DNA from 3 places in the Oceanicella sp. genome. Region 2 is predicted to be linked to each of the others. Evidence: riboswitches for the same ligand, from Rfam matches in the RefSeq annotation. Region 2 holds a riboswitch; each other region holds the start of a gene.
The links. Region 2 has a riboswitch for cobalamin ahead of AC1HC7_RS08905 (energy-coupling factor ABC transporter permease). Riboswitches for the same ligand answer to the same signal wherever they lie in the genome.
Positions count from the first base shown of each region.

Region 1: it holds a riboswitch for cobalamin, as region 2 does, so the genes downstream of both, AC1HC7_RS02735 (CbtB domain-containing protein) here and AC1HC7_RS08905 (energy-coupling factor ABC transporter permease) in region 2, are expected to answer to the same signal.
Region 3: it holds a riboswitch for cobalamin, as region 2 does, so the genes downstream of both, AC1HC7_RS15775 (TonB-dependent receptor plug domain-containing protein) here and AC1HC7_RS08905 (energy-coupling factor ABC transporter permease) in region 2, are expected to answer to the same signal.

Region 1 is NZ_JBWOMN010000016.1:70,694-73,959, reverse strand. It holds gene AC1HC7_RS02745 (cobalt-precorrin-5B (C(1))-methyltransferase) at 1-662, shown strand, start outside; gene AC1HC7_RS02740 (precorrin-6A/cobalt-precorrin-6A reductase) at 659-1,444, shown strand; cobalamin riboswitch at 1,504-1,753, shown strand; gene AC1HC7_RS02735 (CbtB domain-containing protein) at 1,788-1,961, shown strand; gene AC1HC7_RS02730 (CbtA family protein) at 2,163-2,912, shown strand; gene cobW (cobalamin biosynthesis protein CobW) at 2,905-3,266, shown strand, end outside.
Region 2 is NZ_JBWOMN010000064.1:57,396-60,661, forward strand. It holds gene AC1HC7_RS08895 (DUF2125 domain-containing protein) at 1-248, shown strand, start outside; gene queG (tRNA epoxyqueuosine(34) reductase QueG) at 341-1,540, opposite strand; cobalamin riboswitch at 1,582-1,819, shown strand; gene AC1HC7_RS08905 (energy-coupling factor ABC transporter permease) at 1,939-2,613, shown strand; gene fzlA (FtsZ-binding protein FzlA) at 2,696-3,266, opposite strand, start outside.
Region 3 is NZ_JBWOMN010000119.1:2,590-5,855, reverse strand. It holds partial or broken gene AC1HC7_RS15780 (TonB family protein) at 1-13, shown strand, start outside; gene AC1HC7_RS15775 (TonB-dependent receptor plug domain-containing protein) at 24-1,967, opposite strand; cobalamin riboswitch at 2,110-2,325, opposite strand; gene AC1HC7_RS15770 (AMP-binding protein) at 2,411-3,266, opposite strand, start outside.

The sequences.
Region 1 (3,266 bases), on a different contig from region 2:
CGGCGCTGGCGCTGAAAACCTGGAACCCGCGGCTCGGCATCGTCGGGGGGCTGTCGATTCTCGGCACCACCGGCATCGTGCGGCCGTTTTCCTGCGCCGCGTGGATCGCCTCGATCCATCGCGGCGTCGATGTGGCGCGGGCCATGGGCGCGACGCATGTGGTGGGGGCCACCGGCGCGACGTCCGAGGCGGCGGCGGCGCGGCTCTATCCCGATCTGCCGCGATCGGCGTTTCTCGACATGGGGGATTTCGCCGGGGGGTTGCTGAAATACCTGCGCGCCAACCCGGTGGCGCGGCTGACGCTGGCCGGGGGCATTGGCAAGCTCACGAAACTGGCGCAGGGGGCGATGGACCTGCATTCCGCCCGCAGCCAGGTGGATTTCGAACGGCTGGCGGCGATGGCGCGGGCCGCGGGCGCCGACCCGGCGCCGGTGCGCGCCGCCAACACCGCGCTGGAGGCGCTGGGCCACGCCGGCCCCGATCTGGCGCGCGCGGTGGCCGAAGGCGTGATCGCCGCCGCGCGCGGCGTGCTGCGCGACGCGCCGGTGGCGCTGGAGGCGGTGGTGATCGACCGCGAGGGCAAGGTTTTCGCCCGCGTCGCGGCCCCCGCCCCCGGCGCCGATGTCGCCCCCGGCGCCGCCCCGCCCGCGCGCAGGCCATGACGCTGCTGGTGCTGGCGGGCACGGCGGAGGCGCGCGACCTGGTTGCCGCGCTGGCCGCCGCGCGCGCGCCATGCGTCGCCTCGCTGGCCGGGGTCACCGCCGCCCCGCGCCCGCTGGCCGTCGAGACGTGGCGCGGCGGCTTTGGCGGCGAGGCGGCGATGACGGCGCGGCTGCGAGACGCCGGGATCACTGCGGTGATCGACGCCACCCACCCCTTCGCCGAACGCATCAGCGCCCGCGCCGCGCGGGTCTGCGCGGCGCTCGACCTGCCGCGCCTGACCCTGCGCCGGCCGCCCTGGCGCGAACCGCCGGACACCGCGCCGCCCTGGCGCCGGTTCCCGACGCTGGAGGCGGCGGTGACGGGGCTGCCGCCGGGCGCGCGGGCGCTGGCCGCCACCGGCGGGCGGTCGCTGCCGGCGATCGAACGCGCCCTTGGCGGCGCGGACATGGCGGCGAATGCGGCGATCCTCGCCCGCGTCATCGGCCCGGTCGCCGGGCCGCCCCCGCCCGCCGGCCTGCGCCTGATCCACGCCCGCCCGCCCTTTGACGAGGCGGCGGAGATCGCGCTGATGCGCGCCGAAGCCATAACCCATCTGCTGACCCGCGATTCCGGCGGCCCGGCGCGCGCCCGGCTCGACGCGGCGCGCACGCTCGCCATCCGCGTGCACATGATCGCCCGCCCGCCGCCGCCGCCCGGGGGCGGCGTCGAGACCGTGGCCGAGGCGCTGGACTGGGCCCTGCGCCATGCCGGCGACCGCGCGCCGGGCCGCCCGGCGCAATAGGCGCGAACACGCCCTGAAACGCCGCGTTCCGAACTTGACAGGCGACGCGCCAGCCGGGCATGTGGAGGGACTGACATGGTTCCCGCGCGGACGTTCTGAAACGCCCGCCGGATTAAAACGGGAATGCGGAACGGGCCGACCCAAGCCGGGGGCCCCCAGCCGCAGCCGCCCCCGCGACTGTATGTGGATGGCGCGCCTCAGCAAAGCCACTGCCCCCCGGGGCGGGAAGGCGAGGCCGCCGGGACGCCCCCCGCAAGGGGGCGCCGCCGATCCATCAGCCAGGAGACCTGCCATGTCGCGCGCAACCCAAACCCCGTCGGGTGTGACGGGACAGGAGAACGACATGACCACTGCCAGCATTGCCGCCCCGACCCACGCGGAAACCAGCCTCACGGCCATCGTTTCCGCGCTTCTGGTCGGCGGGATCCTGATTTTCGGCGCGGGCTTCGCCGCTTCGGACACCGTGCATGACGCCGCCCATGACACGCGCCACTCGGTGGCGTTCCCCTGCCACTAGCCCCGCCGCCAGCCCCTGCCGCCAGCCCCGTCGCCAGCCCCTGCCGCCAGCCCCTGCCCTCAGCTTCTGCGCGGGAATCCGGCGGGACCGCCGCGCCAGGGGGGGGCGGTCGCCACGCGCGCCGGGCCGCGGGGCTGGTCATGCGCAAACAGCCGGTCGCGCGGCGCCCGACGCCCCGATCCGGCCTGAAAAGGTAGTCACATGTTGAAAACCCTGTTCGCCAGCGCCTTGTTCGCCGGCGTGGCTGCGGGCGTGCTCATGGCATTCCTGCACCAGACCATGACCGTGCCGCTGATACTCGAGGCGGAGCTTTACGAGACCGGCGTGAAAACCCATTTCGCCGGCGCCGAAACCGCCGGCGGCGCGGCGCAGATCGCCGAGGACGGCCACGCCCATTCCCACGGCCCGGCGCCCGCCGGCGAGGGCTTCGACGTGACCCGGCTTGGCTATTCGGCGCTGGTCGCGGTGCTCAGCATGAGCGGCTTCGCGCTGCTGATGACCGCGGGCTTCGCCATTGCCGAGCGCATGGGCGCCCGATCCGTCGACGCGGCGCAGGGGCTGCTCTGGGGCATGGCGGGGTTCCTCGCGGTGCAGCTGTTTCCGGCCATGGGGCTGGCGCCGGAGGTCCCCGGAGCCTCGGCCGCGGCGCTGGAAACGCGCCAGGTCTGGTGGCTGAGCACGGTGGCGCTGAGCGTCGCCGGCATCGCGGCGCTGGCCTATGGCGGCGGATTCTGGCGCTTCGGCGGCGTGCTGCTGATCGCGCTCCCCCATGTCATCGGCGCGCCGCACCCGGCCGAATTCACGGGGGTCGCGCCGCCGGAGCTGGCCGGGCTGTTCGCCGCCCGCGCGCTGGGCGTCGCCGCCGTCGCCTGGCTGGCGCTGGGCGCGACGGCAGGCTGGATCTGGGCGCGGCGCGGCAATCTGACAGCGGCGCAACCCGCCCATGGATGACCTGAAGCCCGCCCGGGGCGACGGCGCGCCGCGCGCCGCCGCCCCAACCGCCAAGGCCCCAACCGCCAAGGCCCCAACCGCCAAGGCCCCGACCGCCAAGGCCCCGACCGCCAGGTCAGCGACCGCCAAGTCAGCGAAACGCCCGGCGCAAAAAATCCCGGCGACGGTGATCACCGGGTTTCTGGGCGCCGGCAAGACCACGTTGATCCGCAACCTGCTGGCCCGGGCCGGCGGGCGGCGCATCGCGCTGATCATCAACGAATTCGGCGATGAGGGCGTCGACGGCGATTTGCTGAAGGGCTGCGGCGACGAGGCCTGCGCCGACGGCGACATCGTGGAACTGTCCAACGGCTG
Region 2 (3,266 bases):
TCGACGCCGAAGGCGTGCCCGACGGCAAGATCTCGTTCCGCGCGCGCAATTGGCGCGCCCTGCTCGACGCCGCGGCGGCGGCGGGGGCGATCGACCGGGGGATGGCGGACGCCCTGCGCCAGGGGCTGGACTTCGTCGCCCTGCTGTCGAGCGACGGCAAGGCGCTGGAGGCGCCGCTGATCTTCAAGGCCGGGCTGATGTTTCTGGGGCCGGCGCCGCTTGGCCCGGCGCCCCGCCTGCGCCGCTGATCGTTTTTGCCGCCGCCGGCCGGCCCGGGTCCTTCCCGATGCGGCGCAGCCGCGAGCGCCGGGCCTGACGGGCGACCGCCGCCCCCGGCTGTTCAGGCGGATCGTGGCGAGGGCGACCCGGGCGCGGCACCCGCCCCAAGCCCGTCATCGCCCGCATCGTCTTCGAGCGCCGCGCGCCATTCCTCGGCGACCTCCGGGTCGGCGTCCGGGCGGGCCAGCGCCGCCAGCGCGGCGCGCGGGATCAGCCGCGACAGCGCCCAGACCGCCGCGCCGCGCACCAGCGGTTCGGAATCGTCCAGCCGGGCGCGGGCCGACGGGGCCAGCGATTCCATGCCTGAATTGCCGATCGCGGTCAGCACGTTGCGCAGGAATCGCGCGCGCCCGATGCGCTTGATCGGCGACGCCCGGAACATGTCGCGAAACCCGGCCTCGTCCAACCCGGCGAATTGCGCCAGCAGCGGCCGCGTCAATTCCACCCGCGCCAGATACCCGGCCTCCGAGGCGGCCTGCGCGAACTTGTTCCACGGGCAGACCGCAAGGCAATCGTCGCAGCCATAGATGCGGTTGCCGATCAGCGGGCGCATCGGGCGCGGGATCGGGCCCTTCAGCTCGATGGTCAGGTAGGAAATGCAGCGCCGCGCATCCAGTTGAAACGGCGCCGGAAACGCCGCTGTCGGGCAGATGTCGAGACAGCGCCGGCACGACCCGCAACGCTCCGCCCCCGGCGGATCCGGCGGCAGATCCAGCGTGGTGAAGATCGCGCCCAGAAAAAACCAGTTGCCCAGATCCCGCGACAGCAGATTGGTGTGCTTGCCCTGCCAGCCCAGCCCCGCCGCCGCCGCCAGCGGCTTTTCCATCACCGGCGCGGTGTCGACGAACACCTTGATGTCGCCGCCGGCCCGTTCGATCAGCCAGCGCCCCAGCCGTTTCAGGCGTTTCTTCAGCGGGTCGTGATAGTCGCGATTGCGCGCATAGACCGAGATCGCGCCCCGGTCCCGGTGATCGAGCAGCGCCAGCGGGTCGTCGCGCGGCGTGTAGGGTTCGGCCAGCATCGCCACCGCGCGCGCCTCGGGCCACAGTGCGGCGGCGGAGCCGCGCCAGGTCTCGCGCGCCGCCATCCACTGCATGTCGCCATGGCGCCCCTTGTCGAGAAAGGCGCGCAGCCGCGGCGCCGCAAGCGGCGTCGCGTCGGGGCGGCAGACGCCCATGGCCGCAAAACCCTCGCGCCTTGCCTGCGCCGCCAGCGCCGCCTTCAGCTCGGCCCCCGGGGCTGCGGCGTCTGGTCCGGTCATCGCCGGCCCTCCGGGTCTTGACGAACCTTCCCGGCGCTGAAACCTTGCCCGGGCCTTTCGGCGCCCCGAGGCCTCGCGGCCGCCAAGGGCGAAACGGGAAGCCGGTGACCCCCGCCGCGCGCATCGCGCCGGCGGGTCAGTCCGGCGCTGCCCCCGCAACGGTGGGCGAGGACAGCGATGCCATCATGCCACTGCGCGATGCGTGGGAAGGCGGCGTCGCCGGCGGTCGCGGGACCGCTTCTCGCAAGCCCGGAGACCGGCCGAAAAGCGTTGGCGCGCGCGATGCGGAGGGCGTCGCGGGCGCGGTCGCGCCCGGCGCGCGGCCGCGTCCCGATCCTTCCATCGCGCATCATCAAGGCCGCGCGGGGCATGCGCGGCGTCAAGGAAGGACCACCATCATGCATATCGAACCGGGACTCGTCGTCGGCGCCAAGGCGGCGCTCGGCTACGCCGCGGCGGCGGGGGCTTTCGGGCTTGCCGCCCGCGCCGGCCGCCAGACCATCCGCGATGCGGGGCTCGGCGGGTTCGCCGCGCGCAGCGGGCTCGCCGCCGCCGCCGTGTTCTGCTTTTTCGAGGTGATGCCCCACTGGCCGGTCGGGGTGTCCGAGGTGCATCTGATCCTCGGGTCGACGCTTTTCCTGATCTTCGGCGCCGGCCCGGCGGCGATCGGGCTGGCGACAGGGCTGCTGATCCAGGGGCTGTTCTTCGCGCCCGCGGACCTGCCCCAATACGGGATGAACGTGGCGACGCTGATCTTTCCGCTGTTCATGATGCGCGGGCTGGCGGCGCGGATCATCGCGCCGGGGCTGCGCTACGCCGATCTGGGCTACGGGCAGGCGCTGGCCCTGTCCGCCGCCTATCAGGGCGGGGTGGTCGCCTGGGTGGCGTTCTGGGCCTTCTACGGGCAGGGCTTCGGGGCCGAGTCCGTCGCCGCCGTGACCAGCTTCGGGGCCGCCTACATGCTGGTGGTCGTGCTCGAACCGCTGGTGGATCTGGCGGTGCTGGGCGGCGCCAAGGCGGTTCGCGGGCTCGAGCGGTCCGGCCTGGTGACGCCCCGGCTGCTGTCGGCCTGACCGGCCCGACCGGTTGCGCCCACCGTTTCGGCGGCGCCGCGCGGCGCCGCCGGAATCACGGGGGGCGGCGCGCGCGCGCAGCCTAAAAATCCAGATCGGCGTAATGGGCCGGGGGCGGAAAGCCCGACAGGTGATCCGACAGGATCGAGCGGAACGCCGGGCGCGACTTGATGCGCGCATACCAGTCCTTGGCCGGGGGCGAGACGCGCCAGTCCACGTCGCCGATGTAGTCGAGGCAGCTCAGATGCGCGGCGGCGGCGAAATCGGCGATGGTCAGTTCCTCGCCCGCCAGCCATTTGCGCTGATCCACCAGCCAGCCGATGTATTCCAGATGCACGTTCATGTTGCGCGACCCGGCGCGGATGCGGGCGCTGTCGGGGTGGCCGCCGCCGCGCATCTTCTTCATCACCCGCTCCTCGACCAGATTGGCGGTCACCTCGGCCTGCATCTTGTCGTCGAACCAGGCCACCAGCCGCCTTGTTTCGGCGCGCGCGGCGGGGGCCTTGGGCAGCAGCGGGCGTTCGGGGCGGGTTTCCTCCAGATATTCGGTGATGGCGGCGCTGTCGGCGACGATCGTGGCGTCGTCATCGACGAAGACCGGCACGCGGGCGGCCGGGTTGAGGCGCAGGAAATCCAGCTCGCGCTGCCATGGC
Region 3 (3,266 bases), on a different contig from region 2:
CGCCCTGCGCTGAGCGCGCCGCCTCAATAGGCCACGCTCAGCCCGACGAAACCGGTGACGCCGCGGGCGGTGTAGCCGTCGACCTCCTGATACGCGGCGTCGGCGAGGTTCTCGATCCGCGCGGTGATCCGCACGGTTTCGTTCAGCCGATAGGCGGCGGCGATGTCGATCACCGCGTAGTCATCGAGCCGCACCCGCGACGCGCCGAAGGCCGGGGCGGTGAAATCGGTGTCGTAATTGCCGATCACCACGCGCGCGGACGCGGTGACCTCGGCGTCGCCGCCCATGAAGGCGTAGCTCGCCGACACCCGGCCTTCATGGCGCGGGCGGCGCGCCTCGATGCCGCCGTCGGCGGTTGCGGCGTTGAGCCAGGTATAGGCGGCCGAGAGGCTGAGGCCGTCGGTCACCGCGACGCTGCCGGCGACCTCGACGCCCTGCCGGCGGCTGGTTCCGGCCAGGTTGACCGGCGTGGCGATGAAGGCCGGGGCCGGGAACAGGGTCTCGATCTCGTTCTTCAGGCGTTCCTGAAAATAGGTGACGTCGATCGTGGCGCGATCGTCCCAGAAGCTTTGCTCGACCCCCAGGTCCCAGCTGAAATTCGCCTCGGGCTCAAGATCGGGATTGCCGGCGAAAGCGGCGGGAATGAAGCCGAACTGTTCGAAGAAGGTCGGGTTGGTGACGCCCTTGCCGAAGCTGCCGTGAAACCGCGTGCCGGTGGCCTCAAGCAGATAGGACGCGCCGGCGCTGTAGGTGAAGGCGTCCTGGAAATCATCGTTCAGATCGTAGCGCAAGCCGATCTGCACGTCGAGATCGTCGAGGAACCTGCCCCGGTATTCCCCGGCGACGCCGAACAACGCGCGGGTCTGCCGCGCCAGTTGCGACGGGTTGAAGACCAGCGCCGGATCGACGTTCTCGAAGCGCTCGCGCTCCCATTCCACGGCGAGCGCGAGGCTGTGCCGCGCGGCGTCCAGCGTCGGCGCGTCAATGGCGACGCTGGCCTGATACGCCGCTTTCAGGCGGCTGGAGGCCACATCGGCGCTGGGCGCCGCGTTGGTGAGGTTTTTCGATCTCACATCGGTGTAGTTCAGCCGCGCGCCATGCCGGACGCGCCCGCCGAAGCTGTCGAGCCGCCCGTGCAGCGATGCGAAAACCTCGCGCTGGCGCAGCGAATTGTCGGCGTCGCTCACCAGCCCGGCCCGCTCGGCGGCGCCGAAATTGAACTGGTCGGACTCCGAATCGCGATCGACGAGCCGGAACGAGGCGCCCAGCGACAGATCGTCAAACGGCGTGACGCTGGCCCTGGCGTTCAGGGTCAGGTTGCGATCCGCGTCATCCTCGCCCCCGGGGCTGTCGCTGACGTCAAAGCCGCCGTCACGCCGATAGGCGCCCGACAGCGACAGGTCAAAGCGGTCATTGCCGCCGCGCAGATAGGCCGAGGCCAGCCCCGCGGCGCCGGATCCGCCCTCGGCCGCGCCGCCTGCAGCGAAGCCGCCGCGCGGGCCACGCCGGGTCACGATGGAAATCACGCCGGCGGCGGCGTTGGAGCCGTAAAGCGCCGATTGCGGGCCGCGCAGCACCTCGATGCGCTCGATATCGGCAGCGAGCAGCCCGGCGAAATCGTATTCTCCGGTCTGCGCGGCCGAGACCTCGACGCCGTCGATCAGCACCAGCACGTGGTTGCCCTCGGCGCCGCGCAGGCGGATCTGGGTCAGGCCGCCAGGCCCGCCCGACCGGTTGACCGCGACCCCGGGCAACGCGCGCAGGGCCTCGGCGGCGTCGCGGATCTGGCGGCGTTCGATGTCTTCGGCGGTCACCACGCTGCTGGCCCGGCCATAGGCGTCGGCGGCGATCGGCCTCTGCCCGCCCGACACCAGGATTTCGCCGAGCGCCAGCGGCTCCTCCGCCCTCGCAAGGACCGGAATCGCGGACAGGGCCGCGAATGCGCAGCAAAGTTTTCTCATGGTCATTCCCCTCCGGCGGGCGGGGGCCCGCCGCATCGGTTGCATCGCGCCGATGGAGAGAGAGAGACCCCGAGAGCCCGACCCCGCCAAAGGCCATTCAGACTCACCGCTGCGGAAGAAACCGCCCCGACGACGCGCCCCGCGTCACGGAAGGGTGATGGCCTTGGCAGGTCTCCTGGCTCGCGGGTCGGGGCCCTTGCCTCGCCTTCCCGACCTGCGCGGTCAGTGGCGTTTGGAAGCAGGGCTCGCCGCTTACAGTTGCGGGGGCAGCCACGGCATTGGCCCCGTCGGGGGCATCCGCACCGTGTTCCCTTTTCATCCATCCGCCCGTGGGCGGGTAGGAACCAAAGCTGGCGCCAGCTAAGCCAGCGGGTTCGCCGGCGTCAACAGGATTATGGGCCGGGGCGGCGACCCCGGCGCGTCAGACATGGCGCGTCAGACATGGCGCGTCAGAAATCCTTCCAGTTCTCGATCATCCAGTCGCGCATCAGGAATTTCTGCGGCTTGCCGGTGACCGTCATCGGCAGTTCGTCGGTGATGCGGATATGTCTGGGAATCTTGTAGTGGGCGATCTGGCCCTGACAGTGATCCCGCAGCGCCTGCGCGTCCGGCGCGGCGCCCGGCGCGGGCGTGACCCAGGCGCAGACCTCCTCGCCAAGCCGCTGATGCGGCACGCCGAAAACCTGAACATCGCCCACATCCGGATGGCGGCGCAGGAAATCCTCGATCTCGCGCGGGTAGATGTTTTCGCCGCCGCGGATGATCATGTCCTTCAGCCGCCCGACGATGGTGCAGAAACCTTCCGCGTCCAGCTCCGCCAGATCCCCGGTGCGCATCCAGCCGCCGCCATCGATCGCCTCGGCGGTCTTTTCCGGATCGTCCCAGTAGCCGTGCATCACCGAATAGCCGCGCGTGCACAGCTCGCCCGGCGATCCGATGGGGGCGATGGCGCCGGAGTCGTCGATGATCTTCACCTCCAGATGCGGGTGGATGCGCCCCACAGTGGCGCAGCGCTTTTCGATGGAATCGTCGACGAAGCTCTGGAAGGACACCGGCGAGGTTTCGGTCATGCCGTAGCAGATCGTCACCTCGGCCATGTTCATGCGCTCGATCACGCCGTGCATGGTCTCGATCGGGCACAGCGCGCCGGCCATGATCCCGGTGCGCAGGGAGGACAGGTCATGGCCGCCGGCCTCGGCGCGCTCCAGCATGGCGACGAACATGGTGGGCACGCCGTAAAGCGCTGTGCAGCGGGCTTTCTCCACCGCGTCAAGCGCCTCGTCGGGGTCGAAGGCCTCGCCCGGG